3 linked regions of the Hoeflea algicola genome follow. The protein of the gene in region 1 interacts with the protein of each later gene in a pairwise test. Links are inferred from orthologs where the notes say so. Each region holds a gene or a part of one and is shown on either strand. Other genes may lie near its edges.

The links.
Region 2: the proteins of rho (region 1) and nusG interact in binary tests that used the Escherichia coli proteins (3 or more experiments, as listed by UniProt). The link is inferred for Hoeflea algicola from one-to-one orthologs.
Region 3: the proteins of rho (region 1) and hfq interact in binary tests that used the Escherichia coli proteins (3 or more experiments, as listed by UniProt). The link is inferred for Hoeflea algicola from one-to-one orthologs.

Annotation. Positions count from the first base shown.
Region 1 is NZ_JAOVZR010000001.1:3,135,315-3,143,024, reverse strand. The notes cover bases 2,253-5,181. They hold rho (transcription termination factor Rho), read left to right. Parts: upstream 2,253-3,048; coding sequence 3,049-4,314; downstream 4,315-5,181. Other genes in these bases: hemJ (protoporphyrinogen oxidase HemJ), read left to right, coding at 2,306-2,851; hemE (uroporphyrinogen decarboxylase), read left to right, coding at 2,253-2,309. In the rest of the region: OEG84_RS15425 (Maf-like protein), read right to left, coding at 1-34; OEG84_RS15420 (pyruvate, water dikinase regulatory protein), read right to left, coding at 72-893; more of hemE, read left to right, coding at 1,269-2,252; tRNA uridine-5-carboxymethylaminomethyl(34) synthesis enzyme MnmG, read left to right, coding at 5,853-7,710. UniProt on the Escherichia coli protein: Facilitates transcription termination by a mechanism that involves Rho binding to the nascent RNA, activation of Rho's RNA-dependent ATPase activity, and release of the mRNA from the DNA template.
Region 2 is NZ_JAOVZR010000001.1:477,708-485,208, forward strand. Bases 4,661-7,380 are described here. They hold nusG (transcription termination/antitermination protein NusG), read left to right. Parts: upstream 4,661-5,615; coding sequence 5,616-6,146; downstream 6,147-7,380. Other genes in these bases: OEG84_RS02405 (CatB-related O-acetyltransferase), read left to right, coding at 4,661-4,878; secE (preprotein translocase subunit SecE), read left to right, coding at 5,402-5,602; rplK (50S ribosomal protein L11), read left to right, coding at 6,348-6,776; rplA (50S ribosomal protein L1), read left to right, coding at 6,781-7,380. Also shown: 23S rRNA (guanosine(2251)-2'-O)-methyltransferase RlmB, read right to left, coding at 1-812; OEG84_RS02390 (hypothetical protein), read left to right, coding at 1,494-1,865; OEG84_RS02395 (hypothetical protein), read right to left, coding at 2,082-2,675; tuf (elongation factor Tu), read left to right, coding at 2,766-3,941; more of OEG84_RS02405, read left to right, coding at 4,228-4,660; more of rplA, read left to right, coding at 7,381-7,479. UniProt on the Escherichia coli protein: Part of the processive rRNA transcription and antitermination complex (rrnTAC). The complex forms an RNA-chaperone ring around the RNA exit tunnel of RNA polymerase (RNAP).
Region 3 is NZ_JAOVZR010000001.1:658,393-665,931, forward strand. The notes cover bases 1,584-4,341. They hold hfq (RNA chaperone Hfq), read left to right. Parts: upstream 1,584-2,717; coding sequence 2,718-2,966; downstream 2,967-4,341. Other genes in these bases: OEG84_RS03330 (potassium transporter TrkG), read left to right, coding at 1,584-2,335; hflX (GTPase HflX), read left to right, coding at 2,980-4,341. Also shown: Trk system potassium transporter TrkA, read left to right, coding at 1-861; more of OEG84_RS03330, read left to right, coding at 866-1,583; more of hflX, read left to right, coding at 4,342-4,365; OEG84_RS03345 (helix-turn-helix transcriptional regulator), read right to left, coding at 4,474-5,034; istA (IS21 family transposase), read left to right, coding at 5,213-6,742; IS21-like element helper ATPase IstB, read left to right, coding at 6,755-7,513; OEG84_RS03360 (type 1 periplasmic-binding domain-containing protein), read right to left, coding at 7,525-7,539. UniProt on the Escherichia coli protein: RNA chaperone that binds small regulatory RNA (sRNAs) and mRNAs to facilitate mRNA translational regulation in response to envelope stress, environmental stress and changes in metabolite concentrations.

The sequences.
Region 1 (7,710 bases):
GGCTTGCCGATGCTAGGATGAGATCGGGTGTCATGGGCACTCCTTCAATATGTCTTGCCGGGTCACCGGAACTAGTGCCACTTAGGCCGCAAGGCAAGGATTGCCGCGGCGGTTTCCTCGATCGAGCGGCGGCTGACGTCAATCACCGGCCAGTTGTGCCGTTCGCACAGCATGCGGGCATATTTGAGTTCCTCGCTGATCAGCGCGCGGTCAGTGTAGTGCTCACCATGATAGTCCGCGGTCGTGCCCAGCACCCGATTCTGACGAACATGGGCAATGCGATCGACCGAGGCGACGAGCCCGACGACAAGCGGCTTCTTGGCGGTGATCAGGCCTTCGGGAAGCGGCACACCATGAACAATCGGGATGTTGGCGGTCTTGACGCCACGGTTGGCGAGATAGATCGAGGTTGGCGTTTTCGAGGTGCGGCTGATGCCGAGAATGACAAGATCAGCCTCCTCGAAATCTGGCGGCAACTGACCGTCATCATGATCAAGCGTGAAGTTGAGCGCGTCGATCCGCTTGAAATATTCCTCGCCCATGGCGTGCTGGGCTCCAACCCGGCGCCGGGACGGGGCACCTAGATAGGACTGGAACACATTGATCACCGGTTCCAGCACAGACACACTGGGCAGGCCCATGTCGCGGCATTTGAGTTCGATGATCGAGGAAAGCTCGGCGTCGACGATGGTATAAAGCACGATGCCGGGGGCGCCATCGATGGCATCCAGCACCGCAAACAGCTGTTTGCGGGTTCTGATCAGCGGGTACACATGCTCGAGCGCCTGCGCGCCCTGGAACTGGGCGGCGGCAGCGCGGCCGGCGGCCATCAGCGTTTCGCCGGTCGAATCGGAGATGAGATGCAGATGGAAATAGTTTTTGGCCTGCTCCACAGGATTCTCCGATGGCTGTTGATAACCGGGGACAGGCTTGAGCTAAGTGAGCGGGCCCCTCGATGGCAAGGGACAAAGTGGGGTTTTATCCACAAAGGCGATTTCCGGGACAGACCCGGACGTTGTTTAGCCGGATTCGGGGACAAGCAATTAGCCATGGACATGGCGAAAATGGGCTGATCGGGTGATATCCCTGAATCTGCAGCTTTATTCACGACGGGCCCTGCCCCATATCCAACCGCGAGACATGTTCATATAAGACGGGGTTGGCTGAACAAGCTGTGGACAAGTTGTGGATAAAAGCCAATCCCCGTAAAACACAGAGTCATAGAATCAGAATCCTTTTCAGTAAGGATTCTCTTTAAGGGATAGACCATGGAAAACCCCGGTGATCGCAAGGTAATGAAGGTGCTGAGCGGAGAATCCGTGTTCCCGCCACCGATCTGGCTGATGCGCCAGGCTGGTCGCTATCTGCCCGAATACCGAAAGACGCGGGCAACAGCGAAAGGGTTTCTCGATCTCTGCTACACGCCAGATCTGGCTGTGGAAGTGACGCTACAGCCAATCCGCAGGTTTGGCTTTGATGCAGCGATCCTTTTCTCCGATATCCTGGTGATCCCCGATGCGCTTGACCGCAATGTCCGCTTTGTCGAAGGAACGGGCCCATTGATGGATCCGATCTCTGCTGAAGAGATTGGTCGCTTGGATGGCGGTGGCATGCACGCACACCTGGCGCCGGTCTACGAGACGGTGCGACGGTTGCGGGCGGAACTCCCCTCGGAGACCACGCTGCTCGGCTTCAGCGGGGCCCCCTGGACTGTAGCGACCTACATGATTGCCGGGCACGGAACCCCCGACCAGGCCCCGGCCCGGCTGTTTGCCATGCAGCATCCGGAAAGTTTCATGACGCTGCTCAATCTGCTGGCGGAGATGTCGGCAGACTACCTGATTGCACAGATCGATGCCGGCGCAGACGCGGTGCAGATCTTTGATTCCTGGGCGGGTGTGCTGTCAGAGGCAGATTTTGCCCGGTTCGCAATCGGGCCGATGAAGCGGATCGTTGATCGGATCAAGGCCGAACGGCCGGGCGTGCCGGTGATCGGTTTTGCCAAGGGTGCCGGAGCGATGCTGGAAAATTACCGCGCTGCAACGGGCATCGATTGCGTTGGGCTCGACTGGACTGTGCCGGCAAAGCTCGGGCAGAAAATCCAGGAGGGCGGCGCGGTTCAGGGCAATCTCGACCCGCTCTTGATGGTGGCTGGTGGAGCGGCGCTCGATCGGGGCGTCGATACGGTGCTGGAAACACTTGGCGGCGGGCCGCTGATCTTCAATCTCGGGCATGGCATCACCCCGCAGGCCGATCCTGAAAACGTCACACGGTTGATCAAGCGGGTGCGCAGCGCAGGCAACAGCTGATGGGTCTCAAGGCGACAAGCGCCAGCGAGGGTCGCAAGGCACGCATCAAGGCTTCGATGTCTATTGCGGTTGTGGTCGCGCTGGCTTTGCTTGGCTGGTGGTTTGAACCTGACTGGCTCTATGGCTGGCTCAAGGTGCTGCATGTCGTAGCGGTGATATCGTGGATGGTGGGGCTGTTTTACCTGCCGCGGCTGTTTGTCTATCACGCCGACGCTGTAGCGGGAGGTGAGGTGGCCACCACCTTCGTGGTGATGGAGCAACGGCTGGTCAAAGTGATCATGAACCCGGCGATGATGGTTTCCTGGGGGGTGGGTTTCTGGCTTGCCTGGAGCGGATTTTCGTTTGTCGGGCTTTGGTTGTGGCTCAAGATCGCTGCGGTAATCGGGCTGACGGTGTTTCACATGTATCTCAGCCGCTCGGCGAAGCGTTTTGCGCGGGGTGAAAATACCCTGACAGCACGGCAATGGCGGATGGCAAACGAGATTCCCACGGTGTTGATGATCGTTGTGGTGATCATGGTGATCATCAAGCCCTTCAGCTGAGGCTCGTGTTTTCTTCACTCGATTGGGCCTGCAGGCGCAAATGTCGCTGTTTCGGGGCTTGCAGCGTTTCACGTGAATCGCTATCTAACAGTCAATGCCTTCCCTAGGCGGGCGCCAGTCACAATCTGGTTGGCTTTCATGGCCGCGTCTAAATGCCCGTTTTCCCCACGAATTTACATTCTAGACTTGGATTTCCCATGCAGGAAATGAAGCTTCAAGAGCTCAAAAACAAGAGTGCAACCGATTTGCTGGCATTCGCCGAATCGGTTGAAGTAGAAAATGCTGGTGTACTTCGCAAACAGGAACTTATGTTTGCTATCCTCAAGCAACTCGCAGCCCAGGAAGTCGAGATAATCGGCGAAGGTGTTGTTGAAGTCTTGCAGGACGGCTTTGGCTTCATGCGTTCTGCCAATGCAAACTACCTGCCTGGCCCGGATGATATCTATATCTCCCCTTCGCAGATCCGTCGTTTCTCGCTGAAAACCGGTGACACGGTGGAAGGCCCGATTCGCGGTCCCAAGGAAGGCGAGCGTTATTTTGCGCTGCTGAAGGTCAACACCATCAATTTTGAGGATCCCGAAAAGATCCGCCACAAGGTGCATTTTGACAATCTGACGCCGCTTTATCCCGATGAACGGTTCAAGATGGAGGTCGACAATCCGACCACCAAGGACATCTCGGCACGGGTAATCGATCTGGTAGCGCCGATCGGCAAGGGGCAACGCGGGTTGATCGTGGCACCGCCGCGCACCGGTAAAACGGTCCTGTTGCAGAACATCGCCCATTCAATCACCGCCAATCATCCTGATTGCTACCTGATCGTGCTGCTGATTGACGAACGGCCGGAAGAAGTGACCGACATGCAACGCTCTGTGAAGGGCGAAGTGGTGGCTTCGACCTTCGATGAGCCGGCAGTTCGCCACGTCCAGGTCGCCGAAATGGTGATCGAAAAGGCCAAGCGCCTGGTCGAACATGGCCGGGATGTGGTCATTCTGCTTGATTCGATCACGCGGTTGGGTCGCGCCTATAACACCGTTGTTCCGTCATCAGGCAAGGTTCTGACCGGTGGTGTTGACGCCAATGCCTTGCAACGGCCGAAGCGCTTCTTTGGTGCTGCACGCAATATCGAGGAAGGCGGCTCGCTGACGATCATTGCCACGGCGCTGATCGATACCGGTTCGCGGATGGATGAAGTGATCTTTGAAGAGTTCAAGGGCACAGGCAACTCCGAAATCGTGCTTGATCGCAAGGTTGCTGACAAGCGTATTTTCCCGTCGATGGATATTCTCAAATCCGGCACCCGCAAGGAAGACTTGCTGGTTCCACGTCAGGATTTGCAGAAGATCTTCGTTCTGCGGCGTATTCTGGCTCCAATGGGAACCACAGATGCGATCGAGTTCCTCATCGACAAGCTCAAGCAGACGAAGACCAACAGCGATTTCTTCGATTCAATGAATACCTGATAGGCCGCAGAATCGGTCTATTCGATTCGGATCCGGTACTGTTATGCGAGAAACCATTTTTGCGTTATCGACCGGGGCGCCGCCAGCCGGCGTCGCGGTCATCCGCATCTCGGGTCCAGGGGTACAAAACGCGCTTTTGTCATTGACGGGCAACGTGCCACCGGCACGTATGGCCCGTCTCTGCAAAATCATGGGTACCGATGGTGCGGTGCTTGACCAGGGTCTCTGCCTCTTTTTCCTGGACCTCACTCCTTTACTGGTGAAGACGTCGCAGAATTGCAAATTCACGGCAGCCGAGCGTCGATCAATGCCGTGCTATTAGCCCTTTCAGCACTTGAGGGCTTGCGAGAAGCCGAGCCCGGTGAATTTACCAGGCGTGCGTTTGAAAACGGCCGAATGGATCTGACAGCGGTTGAGGGATTGGCAGACCTGATCCGGGCCGAAACCGAAGCCCAACGCAAGCAGGCGCTTGGGCAGTCCGACGGAAACCTCAAGTCGCTTTATGGGAACTGGGCAAAGCGACTTACCCATGCACGGGCGATGATCGAGGCGGAACTGGATTTTTCGGATGAGGAAGATGTTCCGGGATCGGTAACGGATCGGATCTGGCCGGACCTCGTATTACTGATAATGGAAATCGAGGAGCACCTGTCCAAGGCAAAGGCCGCAGAAATCGTCCGGGAGGGATTTCGGATAGCTCTGATTGGCCCACCGAACGCCGGTAAATCGTCGCTGTTAAACTGCCTGGCGCAGCGGGATGTGGCGATTGTGTCGGAGACACCAGGAACCACCCGGGATGTGGTCGAGGTCCGGCTGGATATCGGGGGTTACCTGGTTTTGCTGCAGGACACGGCCGGTCTTCGGGAGACTGAAGACGCGGTGGAGCAGGAAGGTATCCGCCGCAGCATGGCAAGTGCTGAACAGGCGGACCTGGTGCTCGAACTGGTTGAACCCGGCGCTTTTCCCTCTTCCGATATACTATTTCGGAACCGCGAAGCTTTGCTTACGGTCAGGACTAAAATTGATCTTGCGGGTGATGATACTCCTGACGCCACATCGTCAGACTTGGCGGTTTCGAGCAAGACCGGATTCGGGATTGATGCCTTGCTTGGAGAGATCGCCAACCGGTTATCCAAATTGGATTCAGGGGTGGTTCTGGGCTGCCAACTCGGTCCCGGCATGTTTTGTTGCTGGATCGGTGCCTATCTGATTTGAGCGAGTCGCTGATCGGAGATGAATTGCCGATTGAAGTGCGTTCTGAACTGTTGCGAAGTGCGGCGACCCATATTGGCAGAATAACTGGTGCAGTGGACGTCGAAGACCTTCTAGATGTTATCTTTTCCGAATTCTGCGTCGGGAAATGATTCACGTGAAACACCTGTTGGATTGGTTAATATTGCAGGGCGTGACTCACGTGAAACACTCCTACAGAATGAACTTCTTGTTCCATCTACCGGCCCGGATTTGTTTCACGTGAAACGTTTCTGACTTGACTTGAGGCTCCGCATCACCAAGAACCCTTCCATCCGGAGAATACCATGCGTTATGATGTGATCGTGATTGGCGGCGGCCATGCGGGCAGCGAAGCGGCAGCAGCGTCTGCACGTCTCGGAGCCAAGACGGCGCTGATTACGCATCGTCGCGACACTATCGGTACGATGTCGTGCAATCCGGCTATTGGCGGTCTTGGCAAAGGTCATCTTGTCCGCGAGATCGATGCGATGGATGGGTTGATGGGCCTCGCCGCCGACAGCGCAGGAATCCAATTCCGGATGTTGAACCGGCGCAAGGGCCCCGCTGTCTGGGGCCCGCGTACGCAGGCGGACCGCAAACTCTATCGTAAAGCTATCCTGTCGTTGCTGGAAGCGACTGAGAACCTGGATATCATCGAGGGTGAAGTTGACGACCTGATAAACCCTCACGGGCAGGTTCAGGGCGTTTGCCTGAAGAGCGGACGTCAAATTGAATGCGGTGCCGTGGTACTAACGACCGGCACATTCCTGCGTGGACTGATCCATATTGGCAATCGCAAAATTCCGGCTGGCCGAATGGGTGAAGACCCTGCGCTGGGTCTTTCGGCAACACTGGAAAAGGCGGGGTTCGCGCTGGGGCGACTAAAGACCGGCACGCCGGCGCGGCTTGATGGCAAGACTATCGATTGGGAAAAGGCCAGTTGGCAGGAAGCGGATGCCGAGCCTGTGCCCTTCTCCTTCTTGACGGAGTCCATCACGGTCCCTCAGATTCGTTGCGGTATTACACGAACAAATGCGGCTACCCACAAAATCATTCAGGATAATATTCATCGGTCTGCGATGTATTCAGGCCAGATCGGTGGGGTTGGTCCGCGTTATTGCCCGTCGATAGAAGACAAGATCGTGCGCTTCGGCGAGCGCGATGGACACCAGGTGTTTCTGGAGCCTGAAGGTCTCGACGACAACACGGTCTATCCCAACGGCATATCTACATCGTTGCCGGAAGATGTTCAGGACGCTTTTCTCAGGACGATGGCAGGGCTGGAGAATGTACGCATCATTCAACCCGGCTACGCGATTGAGTATGACCATGTCGATCCGCGTGAGCTGGGACAAACGCTTGAAACCCGCCGCATCGGTGGATTGTTCCTTGCGGGACAAATCAATGGCACAACTGGGTATGAGGAAGCCGGCGCCCAGGGGCTGGTGGCCGGCTTGAATGCAGCGCTGCTGGTTCAGGGTCGGGAACCTTGTGTGTTCAGCCGCACAAATTCCTATATTGGCGTGATGATCGACGATCTGACCTCGCGAGGGGTTACCGAGCCCTATCGGATGTTTACGTCCCGTGCTGAATACCGTCTGTCGCTGCGTGCCGATAATGCGGAACAGCGGTTGACGCCCCTGGCCATCGAGCTTGGGTGTGCGTCAACGATTCGCCAGAAAAAGTTCGTGACTTATTTCGATTCGTTGTCGAAATGTTTGTTCGATTTGGAGGCCCGAACGTTGACGCCGAACGAAGCGGCGAAGCATGGTCTGGTTCTGAACAAGGATGGTATGCGTCGGTCGGCGTTTCAGTTATTGGCCTTTCCGGAAGTATCACTTGAACAGATCCTGCGTGTCTGGCCGGAACTGTCCGCGTATGATCCCGGTATTTTGCGCGCTGCCTCGGTGGATGCCGCTTATGCGGTTTATCTTGTCAGACAGCAGCAGGATATTGACGAGCGACGCAAGGAAGAGGGCAGATTGATTCCGGCGAACTTTGATTTCGAGGATCTTCCGGGCTTGACGACGGAATTGAAGCAGAAGCTTTCGCGGATCAGGCCGCTATCAATTGGGCATGCCGAGCGGATAGAGGGAATGACTCCTGCGGCGATCGCTTTGATTCTTGCGTATCTAAAGCGCGGAGCGAACTGCGGTTCGGAAA
Region 2 (7,501 bases), 2.7 Mb from region 1 along the record:
GGCATCTCGAGCCGCACCAGCGTGTCGACCGTCTCGCGGGTCTTTTGCCGAAGGCCCTTGCCCTCGGCGCCAAGCACCAGTGCGATTCGGTTGCCCGACAGGCCGGTTTCGATCGGTGCCGGGCCTTCCGAATCAAGCCCGATGGTGACGAAACCCTGGGCCCGGATCTCCTCGAATGCCGCCGCCAGGTTGCGCACCTCGATATGATCGATCATTTCCAGTGCGCCGGAGGCCGATTTGGCCAGCACGCCCGATTCCTGCGGGCTGTGGCGTTGGGTGGTAACAAGCGCGCCGGCACCAAATGCCACCGCCGAACGCATGATCGCGCCGACATTATGCGGATCGGTCACCTGGTCGAGAATTACGATCAGTTGCCCTTCGCCAAGCGCTGACAGTGGCCGCGGTTTGAGCGGTGCTGCTTCCAGAAGCACGCCCTGGTGCACGGCGTCATCGCCAAGCAACAGGTCGATGTCCTGTGGGCTCACAAGTTCGAGCGGGTAGGGCAGGGCCGCATCCTCGGCGATCTCCAGCCGGATGAGCGCATTGCGTGTGGCCTTCAGGCTGGTAATGCGTCGCGCTGGGTTGTCGAGCGCAGCACGCACCGTGTGCAGGCCATACAGGTAGACGGTTTCCGGCGCGACGCGATCCGCATAAAGCGAGCCTTTGCGCGCAGGCAGGTCGCGCTTGCTGCGCGGCTGCGCCGGCGGCAGGCCCTGTTGATCGCGCTTGGCGTCGCGGTGGGCGCGGCGCAGCTTGGCATAGTGGGTATCGCGGTTGGAACCGTCCGCGCCGGTATCGTCATCTTTGCTCATGGCGCGCTTATACCCCAATTGCGGTAGGGTGCAATCGGTGGCCCAACCTGAGGCCCGACCGACAGCATCGCGGCGGTTTTCACCGCACGGTTTTCCGGGGTTTCCGGGTGTGCTGCGAGCGGCCCGTGAAGAACTGTCGGTTTTTGTCGCCATCCGTGTTGACACGGCAACCGCGCGCCGTCATAACGCCGACCGCGGAGCAGGTGTTTCTAACCAATCACTTGGCCCGCAAAACCCGAACGTTTCGGGTGTCCATCTTGGATGCATGACCCTGACGGTTGGACCGGAGGAATGCCCGAGTGGTTAAAGGGGACGGACTGTAAATCCGTTGGCTTCGCCTACGTTGGTTCAAATCCAACTTCCTCCACCACCGTTGCGGGGTCGTGAATGCGGGTATAGCTCAATGGTAGAGCAGCAGCCTTCCAAGCTGAATACGAGGGTTCGATTCCCTCTACCCGCTCCAGACCTCCATTGAATTTCCGAATCATTCCAGAAATCTTGCACAGCCGTGCTACGGTTTGCTGGTGATCTGATCGCAGATTGCCCGGCACTGTCATTTCCTGATCCGTGTCGCACTGTTTTTGTGCCGCAGCGCTGTCCGTTTTGGGGACCGAAAGGCCGCAGGCCGTTGCACAACTGCGCCCCGTCCACATCCGAACAATCAGAAAGTCCGGCCCCCAAATGATGAAACCGATTGTTGATCGCGGCTTAGCCCCGCGCTTTCTGGCGCTGGCAAGCCTTGCTTCAGTCCTCTCTGTCGCTTCGGCAGCAGGGGCGCAAGACCAGACGGAACAGCAGCAATGCGAGCAAAAATGCATGGATGCGAATGATGCCGATAATCTGCAGTGCCGCGTCGACGAGGAGATGCAGCAGAAGCAATTGCAGGACGCTGCTGCGTTAAGTCCGGATGCGTCCGCGGTGCCCGGAAGCAACGCGCAGCAAAAGACCCCCGGGGTGTTTATAACCGAAGTCGATGCCTATGAAGAAAGCTGCCTCGGTTTTGAAGGGCAGGCCGCACTCAGCCAATGTCTGGATAGATGCGAAGCTAACTGACTTACGCGGCTGGGCGCCGCCATCGCCGCATTTTCAGTGCCTGATGATCCGCGCGCGTCAGCAATCTGTGATGCGTCGCCACATGGATTTCGCGGCCTATTCACCCTGATGCAGACAATGCGCCACTGCCGAAATAGGCCATGATCGCGCCAAAGCCAGATCCGATCAGATAGGGCCAGTTGCCTGGCATGTGGACCGTCCCAGACTCGCTCAAATTTACCAGGATTGTGTGTTGGCTGCCGCGCTCGAAATCGTATTTGGCGGCTGCAAGCAGCGTGTCGTCTCTTTGATGTCGACGACTGTTCCGATTACCCGCACCGCGCCTTTTCGAAAGCGGTGAACCTTGAAAATTTGCTTCAGTCCCAGCAATGAAATTCCGATCGGAAACAGCACAAACAAAACAAGGACCAGGGCCGTAATCCAAACAGGGGGAGCTTCCAAAGTCATATTCCTCTTGCCGGGTGGCATTTGCTGGTGCGATCGGCTTTGAGGCTGCCAAATACGCAAAGAACAAAAAATTCGGGTCATGAAATCGACCCGGGGGCGGGCGATGTGCTGCGATTTCGGTACCGTGTAGCAATCCACACCAAGAAGCAACAAAGCGAGCCTGATATGCTTGCCGGGCGCCGGATAGACGCTGGTTTGCGTTTCCGGGTATCTGTTCCCGGCTGAAACCGATTCGGTGCTGCACCCCGGCTGAATCGGGTCGGCGTCGCCGGGACACGGTATGCGCGGCGGCCCGTTTCCATAGCATCCACCCGGATTTCCGGCATTTCCGGCGTCTCGGTTTTTGCTTGCGAAACTGGACACAAACCCTTATGTCGCGTGGACTTCTCGCGGAACCCGGATCAAACGCCTCCGGATCCACAGTCTGCCAACAGAATTACAGGATACAGGACGATGGCAAAGGGTAAGTTCGAGCGCAATAAGCCGCATGTAAACATCGGCACGATCGGTCACGTTGACCACGGCAAGACGTCTTTGACGGCTGCGATCACCAAGTATTTCGGTGATTTCAAGGCCTATGACCAAATTGACGCGGCGCCGGAAGAAAAGGCGCGCGGCATCACCATTTCGACCGCCCACGTCGAATATGAAACCGAGGCCCGCCACTACGCCCACGTCGATTGCCCAGGCCACGCCGACTATGTGAAGAACATGATCACCGGTGCCGCGCAGATGGATGGTGCGATCCTGGTTGTGTCGGCTGCCGACGGCCCGATGCCCCAGACCCGCGAGCACATCCTGCTGGCCCGTCAGGTTGGCGTTCCGTCGCTGGTTGTCTTCCTCAACAAGGTTGACCAGGTTGACGACGAAGAGCTTCTTGAGCTCGTCGAGATGGAAGTTCGTGAGCTGCTGTCGTCCTACGACTTCCCGGGCGACGATATTCCGATCATCAAGGGCTCGGCGCTTGCCGCGCTCAATGATGGCGACAAGGCAATCGGCGAAGACGCCATCCGCGCGCTGATGGCCGCTGTTGACGAATACATCCCGACGCCTGAGCGTCCGATCGACCAGCCGTTCCTGATGCCGATCGAGGACGTGTTCTCGATCTCCGGCCGTGGCACGGTTGTCACCGGTCGCGTCGAGCGCGGCGTTGTCAAGGTTGGCGAGGAAATCGAGATCGTCGGTATCCGCGACACCCAGAAGACGGTCTGCACCGGCGTTGAAATGTTCCGCAAGCTGCTCGATCAGGGCCAGGCCGGCGACAACATCGGCGCATTGCTTCGCGGCGTTGGCCGTGAGGACGTCGAGCGTGGCCAGATCCTGTGCAAGCCGGGTTCGGTCAAGCCGCACACCAAGTTCAAGGCAGAAGCCTACATTCTGACCAAGGAAGAGGGTGGCCGTCATACGCCGTTCTTCACCAACTACCGTCCGCAGTTCTACTTCCGCACGACCGACGTGACGGGTGTTGTGACACTGCCGGAAGGCACCGAAATGGTGATGCCGGGCGACAACATCTCGGCTGACGTGACGCTGATCGTGCCGATCGCGATGGAAGAGAAGCTTCGCTTCGCCATCCGCGAAGGCGGCCGCACCGTTGGTGCCGGCATCGTCGCTTCGATCATCGAGTAATCGTTGATTTTTGACGATAATTCAATCAGAAAGAACGCGGGCCTCGGCCCGCGTTTTGCGTTTAACGGTAGGCGATACATGGCGCTGAATATGCGCGAACGCCCAGACGACGGGAACCGCCTGTAGTGGCGCGCGAGCGCCCTCGGCAGGTCAAATCTGGACAAACACCCGCACGGTCGGTAATGAGCTGCGATCGGCTACACGGTGAATGGCATGGAGGCTGCGGTGAACAAGAATCTGTTCTGAAAATCGGACCAATTCTCACTCCAGATCGAAAGAGCAATTCATGTCTCGTCCCTTCCTCGACGCGACCTTGCGTCATCCCATCATCCTGCCCGACGGCACGCCGCATCACGGCACGGTTCACCTCAACCAGGTGATCGACCATCCCAACATTGCGATCGGCGATTTCAGCTATTATTCGGGATTTGAAACACCCGCAGATTATGCCGCTGCCCTTGCACCCTATCTCTATCCGGGTGCGCCGGAGCGGCTCACCATTGGAAAATTTTGCCAGATCGCCCATGGTGTGCGCATCATCACCAGTTCAGCCAATCACGCCATGGACGGGTTTTCCACATATCCCTTCGCGGTCTTCAATCCCGAGCTGGTCCGGTCCTACGCGGCCTCGATCGACAACAGGCGCGACACCGTCATCGGCAATGATGTTTGGCTCGGTTTCGAATCGGTGGTGATGCCGGGGGTGCGAATCGGCCATGGTGCCATCATCGGTGCCCGCTGCGTGGTCACTGCAGATGTCGCCGATTATACCATCGTCGGCGGCAATCCAGCGCAACCGATCCGGTCACGCTTTGCCCCGGATGTGGTCGCCCGCCTGCTTGATCTGGCCTGGTGGGACTGGGAGCTGTCGCGAATCGGCCGCCATGTCGACGCCATTACCGGTGCTGACATCAATGCACTCGAGCGAGCGGTCTAGCTATCTCTGCCCGATTTCCTTTTGGCGGCCATATGAGCGAGGCTGGGCGGCAGGGTGTTGCTATCCGGGTTTGCCCGGCCTTCAGGCCGTCAATCCTCGGCCGATTGGAGGGAGGCAGGAATACCCTTGCCGTCACAGCGGTCGGACGTTGAGCAGAAAAACGGAGCACGGTGCTCATTGGCGTCACTTCTTCCTTGCATTCCCCGTGCATTTGACGCTATCAGAGCCGCCACCGGCCTAGGGGTATAGCTCAGTTGGTAGAGCGACGGTCTCCAAAACCGTAGGTCGCAGGTTCGAGTCCTGCTGCCCCTGCCAGTTCGGTGGCGTCGGTGACGGCGCACACGGGAGACGGCCCGGCATCTTGTCCGGGAGCAAAGATTGGGCCAGTTGAAGGGCTCGCAGCGAAAAAAGACCGCTACCCCCTTGTGATTTGGGGAATCGGGCTTTATGTAGGACGTTAACAGACACGCGGTGCGTGGAGCTGGCAAACCGGCTTTACGCGCCGTATAAGCGTGGATAGATAATGGCATCCAAGACAAATCCGTTTACATTCATTCAGCAGGTTCGGGCTGAAACCGCGAAAGTGAAGTGGCCGTCGCGTCGCGAAACCTCGATCTCGACGATCATGGTTCTCGTCATGGTGCTGCTCGCCTCGATTTTCTTTTTTGCGGCCGATCAGGCTATGGGCTGGGCGATTTCGCTCATCCTGAATATCGGCGCCTGAGGCGGGGAACACGATGACTGCACGCTGGTATATTGTCCACGCCTATTCAAATTTTGAAAAGAAGGTTGCGGATTCGATCGAGGAGCAGGCTCGCCAGAAGGGTTTGAGCCATCTTTTCGAAAAGATTCTGGTGCCTGTCGAGAAGGTTGTTGAGGTGCGCCGCGGCCGCAAGGTTGATGCAGAACGGAAATTCTTTCCGGGTTATGTGCTGGTGCGCGCCGATCTGACCGACGAGGCGTTTCATCTGATCAAGAATACGCCGAAGGTGACAGGTTTCCTGGGTAGTGATTCCAAGCCGGTGCCGATTCCGGATTCGGAAGCTGACCGGATCCTGATGCAGGTTCAGGAAGGTGTGGAGCGGCCCAAGCCCTCGATCGCCTTCGAGATCGGCGAGCAGGTGCGGGTGTCCGATGGCCCCTTCGCTTCGTTCAACGGCACGGTGCAGGAAGTCGACGAGGAGCGTTCGCGTCTCAAGGTCGAAGTGTCCATTTTCGGTCGGGCAACCCCGGTCGAACTCGAATATGGTCAGGTCGAAAAGGTCTGACAAGCAATCGCCTGGCCTGCGCAATCTGCAAGGATTGCGCAGGCCAGGTTTTGCGTTACCGGAATACCTGGTGATGCATCCGCGTGGGAGGTGAGTGGACTTTAGCCGGTTCACCGATCCGCACCACGCAACCGCAGCCGCCGGCAGAAGCCGGCATCAAGGTGACGCACAGGCGTTGCCGCAATGAAAGGCAGAGAGAATATGGCTAAGAAAGTTGCAGGCCAGCTCAAGCTGCAGGTTCCGGCCGGATCGGCGACACCGTCGCCCCCGATTGGCCCGGCACTTGGTCAGCGTGGCATAAATATCATGGAATTCTGCAAGGGCTTCAACGCCGCGACGCAGGAAATGGAAAAGGGCATGCCGATTCCGGTCGTCATCACCTACTACCAGGACAAGTCCTTTAACTTCGTCATGAAGCAGCCTCCGGTGAGCTACTTCATCAAGAAGGAAGCCAAGCTCAAGTCCGGCTCCAAGCTTCCGGGCAAGGAAATTGCCGGTTCGATCACGCGCGCCCAGGTTCGCACGATCGCCGAAGCGAAGATGAAGGATCTTAACGCCGCCGATATCGAAGGCGCGATGGCTATGGTCGAGGGTTCTGCCCGCTCCATGGGCCTGGAAGTGACGGGATAAGACCATGGCCAAGATTGCTAAGCGCATGCAGAAGGTCAACGAAGGTGTTGACCGCAACAAGTATTACGCCCTCGGCGAAGCTGTTTCGATGATCAAGGAACGCGCCATCGCCAAGTTCGATGAGACCATTGAAGTCTCGATGAACCTCGGCGTTGATCCGCGCCACGCCGACCAGATGGTCCGCGGCGTCGTCAACCTGCCCAACGGCACCGGCCGTGACGTTCGCGTCGCCGTCTTCGCCCGCGGTGAAAAAGCCGACGAAGCCAAGGCTGCTGGTGCAGATATCGTTGGTGCAGAAGAACTGGTTGAAATCGTCCAGGGCGGTACCATCGATTTCGATCGCTGCATCGCCACACCGGACATGATGCCGCTGGTCGGTCGTCTCGGCAAGGTTCTCGGCCCGCGCGGCATGATGCCTAACCCCAAGGTTGGCACAGTTACTGCCGATGTCGCCAGCGCCGTCAAGGCGTCCAAGGGCGGCGCCGTCGAGTTTCGCGTCGAAAAGTCCGGCATCATCCATGCTGGCGTCGGCAAAGCCTCGTTCGGTCCTGAACAGATCGAAGAAAACATCCGCGCTTTCGCCGATGCCGTCGTCAAGGCAAAACCGGCCGGAGCCAAGGGTAACTACCTCAAGCGCATGGCGATTTCTTCGACCATGGGCCCGGGTGTCAAGATTGATCCGTCGTCGCTCAGCGTCGCCTGATTTGTAAGATTTGGAAAGCCGG
Region 3 (7,539 bases), 2.5 Mb from region 1 along the record:
TTGCAACTCAGCGAACTATTTCCCGATCTGATTGCCACCGTGGTGGGCGTCTGGCGCCATGACAAGCTGTTTGTGCCGCACTCCACCGATCAGCTGGAAACCGGTGATCTGGCCTATGTGGTCTGTGACCGTGAGCACGTTCGCCGCACGCTTGGCCTGTTCGGGCATGAGGAGCAGGAGGCCGGCCGCATCGTCATCTCCGGCGGCGGCAATATCGGCTATTACGTCGCCGCCGCAATCGAGGAACGACAGCCCAAGACCAAGGTCAAGATCATCGAGGCCGACCGCGCCCGCGCCGTTTCGATTGCCGATTCGCTCTCGCGCACCGTCGTGCTCAACGGCTCGTCACTTGATCAGAACATCCTCGTCGAGGCAGACATTCAGAACGCCGATCTGATGGTGGCGCTGACCAATGACGACCAGGTCAACATCCTGTCCTCGGTGATGGCCAAGCGACTGGGTTGCAAGGCCAATCTGGCCTTGATCAACAATCCCTCGTTTCAGGGGTTTACCAAGACGCTGGGCATCGATGCCCATATCAATCCACGCGCGGTGACGATTTCGAAGATCCTGCAGCATGTTCGCCGCGGTCGCATTCGGGCGGTCTATTCGGTGCAAAAGGGCTCGGCTGAAGTGATCGAGGCCGAAGCGCTGGAGACCTCGCCGCTGGTCGGCAAGCCGCTGCGCAATCTGGATCTGCCCGATGGCGTGCGTATCGGCGCGATCTATCGCGACAAGCAGGTGATCAGGCCCGACGGATCACAGAAGATCAAGGCCAAGGACCGGGTGGTGATGTTCGCGGCGCTGGATTCGGTGCGCCATGTGGAACAGATGTTCCGCGTCAGCCTCGAATTCTTCTAGCTCCATGCTCGGCATCCTTCACGTGCTGGCGGTCTCTGTCGGCGGCCTGTTCGCCATGATGGCGCCGGCGGTGCTGTTTGCGATCGCCGATGGCATGCGCGATCTCGCGTTTTCGATGCTGCTGGTCAGTTCGCTGGGTGTGTTTGCTGCGCTGATGGTGCTCGGCTCGATTGCCGGGTTTCCAAGGCGGCTCGGCCGTTCATCGGGTTATCTTGCGCTGGTTGCGGTCTGGTTCTTGTTGCCAATCGTCGCGGCGATCTCGTTCAAGACACTGGCCGGGCTGTCCTGGATCGACGCCTGGTTCGAGGCGGTGTCGGCGCTGACCACGTCCGGCTCGACGTTATTGACGCGTGAGACCGCACCGCGGGCGATCCTGTTCTGGCGGGCCTCGGTGGAGTGGTATGGCGGCTTTCTGGCGCTGGTATCGATCATTCACGTACTGGCGCCCGGCGGATTTGGCGGGTTGCCTGCCGGTGATCGACGCGTTGTTACCGGGCATTCCAGCGACATGACCATCGATCTTGCCGGTTTCCGCGACGTATTCTGGCAATATCTTCTGATGACGCTTATCGTTTTCATCGCGCTGATGCTGGCGGGCGTGGCGGGGCCGTTTGCAGCAATGATGTCGATGGTGGCGATTGCCACCGGCGGGTTCCTGCCATTTGACGGCGCGCTTGAGCAACATGCTGGCCCGATGGCGCAGATCGTGCTTGCGGTTGGGCTGGCTGTCGGGACGGTGAGCGTGTTCTGGCGGCGGCGTTTGTTGCGTACACCCAAACACTTCATTGCTGCCAATCCAGAAGCGATCATCATCGGCTCGGCAATTCTGGTGTTCGCAGTGCTGTTTGCCGCACGGCTGTCAGCAGTCTCGGGCGGGGCTGAATTGGGACCGGTGTTTGCCGAAAGCCTGCTTGCGGCAACCTCGCTGATCGCCACCAGCGGAATTGAAAGCAGGCCAGGCGTGCTTGCGCTCTGGCCTGAAATCATCGTGCTTCTGATCGTGCTTGTAGGCGGTGGAATCTATTCGACCACCGGCGGCTTCAAGGTTTACCGGATTTCGGCCATGGCGATTCATTCCGCACGCGAACTCAACCGGCTGATCTATCCCAGCAGCGTCTCCAGCCTGCGTTTTGGGACACACCGTATCGACGAGCCAAGCATGCGGGCGATCTGGACCTATTTTGTCCTGTCCTTGCTGGTTATTGCCGCCGCGGCGATGGCGTTGACGCTTGCGGCGACGGATTTCGAAGCCGGCATCGCCATGGCGATTGCCTTCTTCGCCAATGCCGGGCCGGTCTATGAAGCCCTGATCCCGCCGGTGTTTACCACCGATCCAGCCAATCCGGCCTGGCCTCAACTGATTGCCATGCCGGCCTCGGCCAAGATCATCGGGATTGTCGTCATGACCATGGGGCGGCTTGAGGTGATGGTCATATTTGCGGTCTTGAACCTGCGCTACTGGATGACCCGATAGTTCGCGGCGACCCGTTTGAATTTGTTTGCGGTCATGATTATGTGTACCAAATCAATATTTTGACGCGAATTTTCTACTCCCGGTCGACTGGTAAATTGATGCCGAGCGCCGCGATTGCGCAGCCGCTGCGGGACAAATCAAGTGTTTACAAACACCCGCAACAATGATCTGGTGCGATACATTCGAACGAGCGAATTTCTGTCAGCGGCAAACAATATAATTTGTATGTCTCAGGGAGTAAAATTGTTCGGAGCTTGACGTAACTGCAGGCTTTACAGCTGGCTCCGTTTTCAGTCAGAATACGAGCGTTACGAACGGGATCTGAACGGGTGCGGTAATGACCTGCGTAGCGCGGGCAATAAAAAGACGGATATAAGGCGCAATGGCGGAGCGTTCACAAAACCTGCAGGATCTATTTCTCAACACGGTTCGGAAGCAGAAGATTTCCCTGACGATCTTTTTGATCAACGGGGTGAAGCTGACCGGCGTGGTGACGTCATTTGACAATTTCTGCGTGCTGTTGCGCCGCGATGGCCACTCGCAGCTTGTCTATAAACACGCAATCTCCACCATCATGCCCAGCCAGCCTGTGCAGATGTTCGAGAACGAGGACGCCGCTGAAGGCGCCTGACGGGAAAACGCACATAGAAACTGTTGATAGTTCCGGAAATTTCCACGACGCGGACAGCAAGTCCATCGTCACCCGCGCGATCGTGCTCATCCCGACCTTGCGCACGCGCAATGCTGCGCCCGGCAGCGGCCCCGATGGTGGCAATGTCGCCAAGCGACCGGACAGCCACCGACTGGGCGAAGCGGTCGGCCTGGCTGGCGCCATCGAGCTCGAGGTTGCCGAAGCGCTGATCGTGCCGATATCCGATCCTCGGCCTTCTACCTTGTTCGGCAAGGGCAAGATGCTCGAGATGAAGGCGCTGATCGATTCGACCGATTCGCAACTGGTCATCGTCGATCATCCGCTGACGCCGGTACAGCAGCGCAATCTGGAGAAGGAATGGGCGGTCAAGGTGATCGACCGTACCGGCCTGATCCTGGAAATCTTCGGTCGCCGTGCCTCCACCAAGGAAGGCGTGTTGCAGGTCGAACTCGCCCATCTCAATTACCAAAAAGGCCGGCTGGTCCGCAGCTGGACCCACCTTGAACGTCAGCGTGGCGGCGGCGGCTTCATGGGTGGCCCCGGAGAAACTCAGATCGAGGCCGATAGGCGCCTGCTGCAGGAGCGCATCATCAAGCTTGAGCGAGAGCTCGAACAGGTGCGCCGCACACGGCAGTTGCACCGCGCCAAGCGCAAGAAGGTGCCGCATCCGATCGTGGCCCTTGTCGGCTACACTAATGCCGGCAAATCGACCCTGTTCAACCGGCTGACCGGTGCAGAGGTGCTGGCCGAAGACATGCTGTTTGCCACGCTCGATCCGACGCTGCGCCGGATGAAGCTGCCGCATGGCGCCACGGTGATCCTGTCGGACACGGTGGGCTTCATTTCCAATCTGCCGACGCATCTGGTCGCAGCTTTCCGCGCTACGCTCGAAGAGGTTGTGGAAGCTGACCTGATCCTGCATGTGCGCGACATGTCCGATCCCGACCGCAATTCCCAGGCCACGGATGTCGAGGCGATCCTGAAAAGTCTTGGTGTCGGCGAGGAAAAGCCCGGCCAGATGCTGGAAGTCTGGAACAAGGTGGATCTGCTCGACGACGATGCCGCGGACGCGCTCCGCACCCGCGCGGCTTCCGGCGAGGCGATCGTGGTCTCGGCCTTGAAAGGCGAGGGCGTCGACACGCTGCTGACTGCGGTCGAATCGCGCATTTCAGGTGAACTTGTCACCCGAACGGTGCGGCTCGGTACCCAGCAATTGCAGGTGATGTCCTGGATTTATGACCGGGGCAGGGTCAAGGACCGGATCGATCACGAAGACGGCTCGGTTGAGGTCACCGCCGAATTCACGGCTGCCGACAGCCTCGATCTCGACCGGCAACTGGGCTTGGGCCCGAAGCCCGCCGACGATTGGGATGACTGATGTAACCCGCGGTGAGATGGGTTCGTCGGAGCGAACACTGCCTGCGTGAATTCATCCGTTATGGCGCCGTGCGTAAAGATACAAATAATACTGTGTTGCTGTTGAGCATCAGCGAAAAGGTGGTGCTATATTTTGAAGTAAACCTGCCAGCACGGCCTGACGTCCCGTTCCGGTCTTGGTGATCACCCTCTTCATGTAGAATCGACAAGTGGAAGACTTTATATTCATGATTTGTGAAATTTGGTCTATAGTCATTCCATCGCCAAGCCCTTTAGCAACTTTAGCTTCAGAGGGCGTCAAATCAAACAATCCTTGTAGAATACTCGCATCCGGCATGATTTTTTGCATCAGTGGTGTAATGACAGCAATCAGTTTTGCTGTAGAGAATATATCTCTGACCACTCCACGAACTGGGATCAGGTGAAGAACTGACGGTGGTTGGTCAGAGGCAGCTTCAATCGGAATGGATCCGATTCTGGTTAGTGAACCAGTACTGGAAATTTCTGCAAGCAATCCCGAAAGCAAACTATCGGCCCTCTTGTCGATAATCGTAAATCTATCGTGCCGGTCCTGTACCACTGCCGGGATCAATGAGGCCATGTGATCATTAGCGTAGATGGTCTTGCCCCGGACTCCAAGGAGTGCTGCGGCCAGACCTACTTCGTCCACTGCGTATTCCGGGACGATCCGGCCACTGATTCCGATAGCATCCGGCCACCCATTCCGATTTGATCCGGCCGGGGATTCCGGGGCATCCGGCCACCCCCATTTCAACCCAGTTTAGGCTGCTGCGAGGCGATCTGTAACAGGGCTACTGTTCCGTTCCTTTGGATGGAGAGAGCCCTTTATGAAGAGATTGCCTATGCGGAAGATAAGGGAAGCCCTGCGGCTTCGGGCGGATGGATTTTCAGGCCGCCAGGTGGCGCAAAGCCTGTGCGTGGCCCGTGCGACGATTTCGGAATATTTTCGGCGCGCTGATCTGGAAGGTTTGAGCTGGCCTCTGTCTGCTGATCTGTCGGACGCCGACCTTGAGAACCGCCTGTTTCCCGTTTGCCCCGGCGATGTCCGTCGCGCGGTTCCTCAGCCTGTCTGGGCGCATGTGCATGCCGAGTTGCGGCGCAAGGGCGTGACGCTGTCGCTGCTGTGGGAGGAGTATCGCGGGGTTCATCACGATGGATACGGCTATAGCCGATACTGTGAGCTCTACACCCGCTGGGAAGGCAAGCTGTCTCCGGTGATGCGTCAGCGTCATCCTGCAGGCGAGCGGCTGTTTGTCGATTACGCGGGCCCGACAGTTGATGTTGTCTGCCCCAAAACGGGAGAGGTGCGCACCGCACAAATCTTTGTCGCGACGCTGGGAGCGTCCAATTACACCTATGTCGAAGCCAGCTGGACACAGGGCCTGCCGGACTGGGTATCCAGCCATGTGCGTGCCTTTGAGTTCTTCGGTGGCGTGCCTGCGCAGCTGGTTCCAGACAATCTCAAGGCAGGCGTCACCAAGGCCTGTTTTTATGATCCTGAGATCAATCGCACCTATGGTGATATGGCGGCACATTACGATACCGCCATCGTTCCGGCGCGGCCTGGAAAGCCGAAAGACAAGGCAAAGGTGGAAGGCGCTGTTTTGCTGGCCGAGCGCTGGATTTTGGCGCGGCTGCGCAACCAGCACTTTTTTGGCCTTGATGAGGTGAACGCTGCCATCCGGCCATTGCTGGATCAGCTCAACGGCAAAGTCAGTCGCCATCTTGGTGCAAGCCGCCGCGATCTGTTTGAACGCCTGGATCGGCCCGCTCTGAAGCCCTTGTCTATGGAGGCCTATGTTTATGCCGAATGGAAGCAGTGCCGCGCGGGCCTCGATTACCATGTCGATATTGGCCGCCATTATTACTCGGTGCCGCATCAGTTGCTGAAGCAAAAACTATGGGCAAGGATCACCGCACGCACCGTAGAGGTATACTTTAATGGGCAACGCGTTGCCTCTCACGCCAGAACCTCGGGCAATCGCCAGCACTCCACGATCCGCGATCACATGCCCGCCCATCATCGCTTCCGCGAGGATTGGACGCCACAGCGTATCCGCGGGCAAGCTGTGCGCATCGGCCCAAATGTTGAGGTCTTTGTCGATGTGATCATGCGCCAGCGCAAACATCCCGAACAAGGATACAGAACGTGCCTCGGTGTTTTACGGCTGGCCAAGACCTTCGGGCGGGAGCGCCTGGATGCCGCCTGTTTGCGTGCGCTTGAGATCAACGCCCACTCCTACACATCCCTGCATTCCATTCTGAAGAATGGTTTGGACCGTCAGCGCCGCGAACCCACCACGGACGGCCCTGCGATCACTCACCCCAATATCCGTGGTGCGGATTACTTCCATTGAAGAGGATAGAGAATGCTTGATCACCCAACGCTGGATCAGCTCAAAACACTCAGGCTCGACGGCATGGCAGAAGCCTTTGCCGAGATGCAAAAACAGGACGGCACAGCCGGGCTTAGCCACGCTGAATGGCTTGGGCTGCTCATTGATCGAGAGACCGCCAGTCGTGAGACGAGGCGATTTGAAAGCCGCATGCGTACAGCAAAACTGCGCCACGTCGGTGCCTCGCCGGAGGACGTGGATTACAAGTCGCGGCGCGGCCTCGACAAAGCCATGTTCCAGCAGATGCTGACCGGGCGCTGGATCAAGGACAAGCGCAACCTGATGATCACTGGCCCCTGCGGCGTTGGCAAAACATGGTTGGCCTGCGCTCTGGCGCAAGCCGCCTGCCGAGACGGTATCACTGTGCTGTACAAGCGCATGCCACGTCTCTTTGATGAATTGGAACTGGCCCATGGTGACGGACGCTTTCCGCGTCTGTTCAAGGCCCTTACCAAAACTCAACTGCTAATCCTGGACGACTGGGGACCGGATCGCCTCAATGCCAGTCAGCGTCGTGACCTTATGGAAATAGTCGAGGACAGATACGAGGTTGGATCAACCTTGATCACAAGCCAATTGCCCATCGACACCTGGCATGACGTGATCGGGGAACCCACCTTCGCCGATGCCATTCTCGATCGCCTCGTACACAACGCCTATCGCGTCGAACTCGACGGCCAGAGCATGAGGAAAACCAAACTCGGAACAGGTGACGAAAGCATCCAATCCTGATAACCAAATCATCAGGCCTCGCAGCC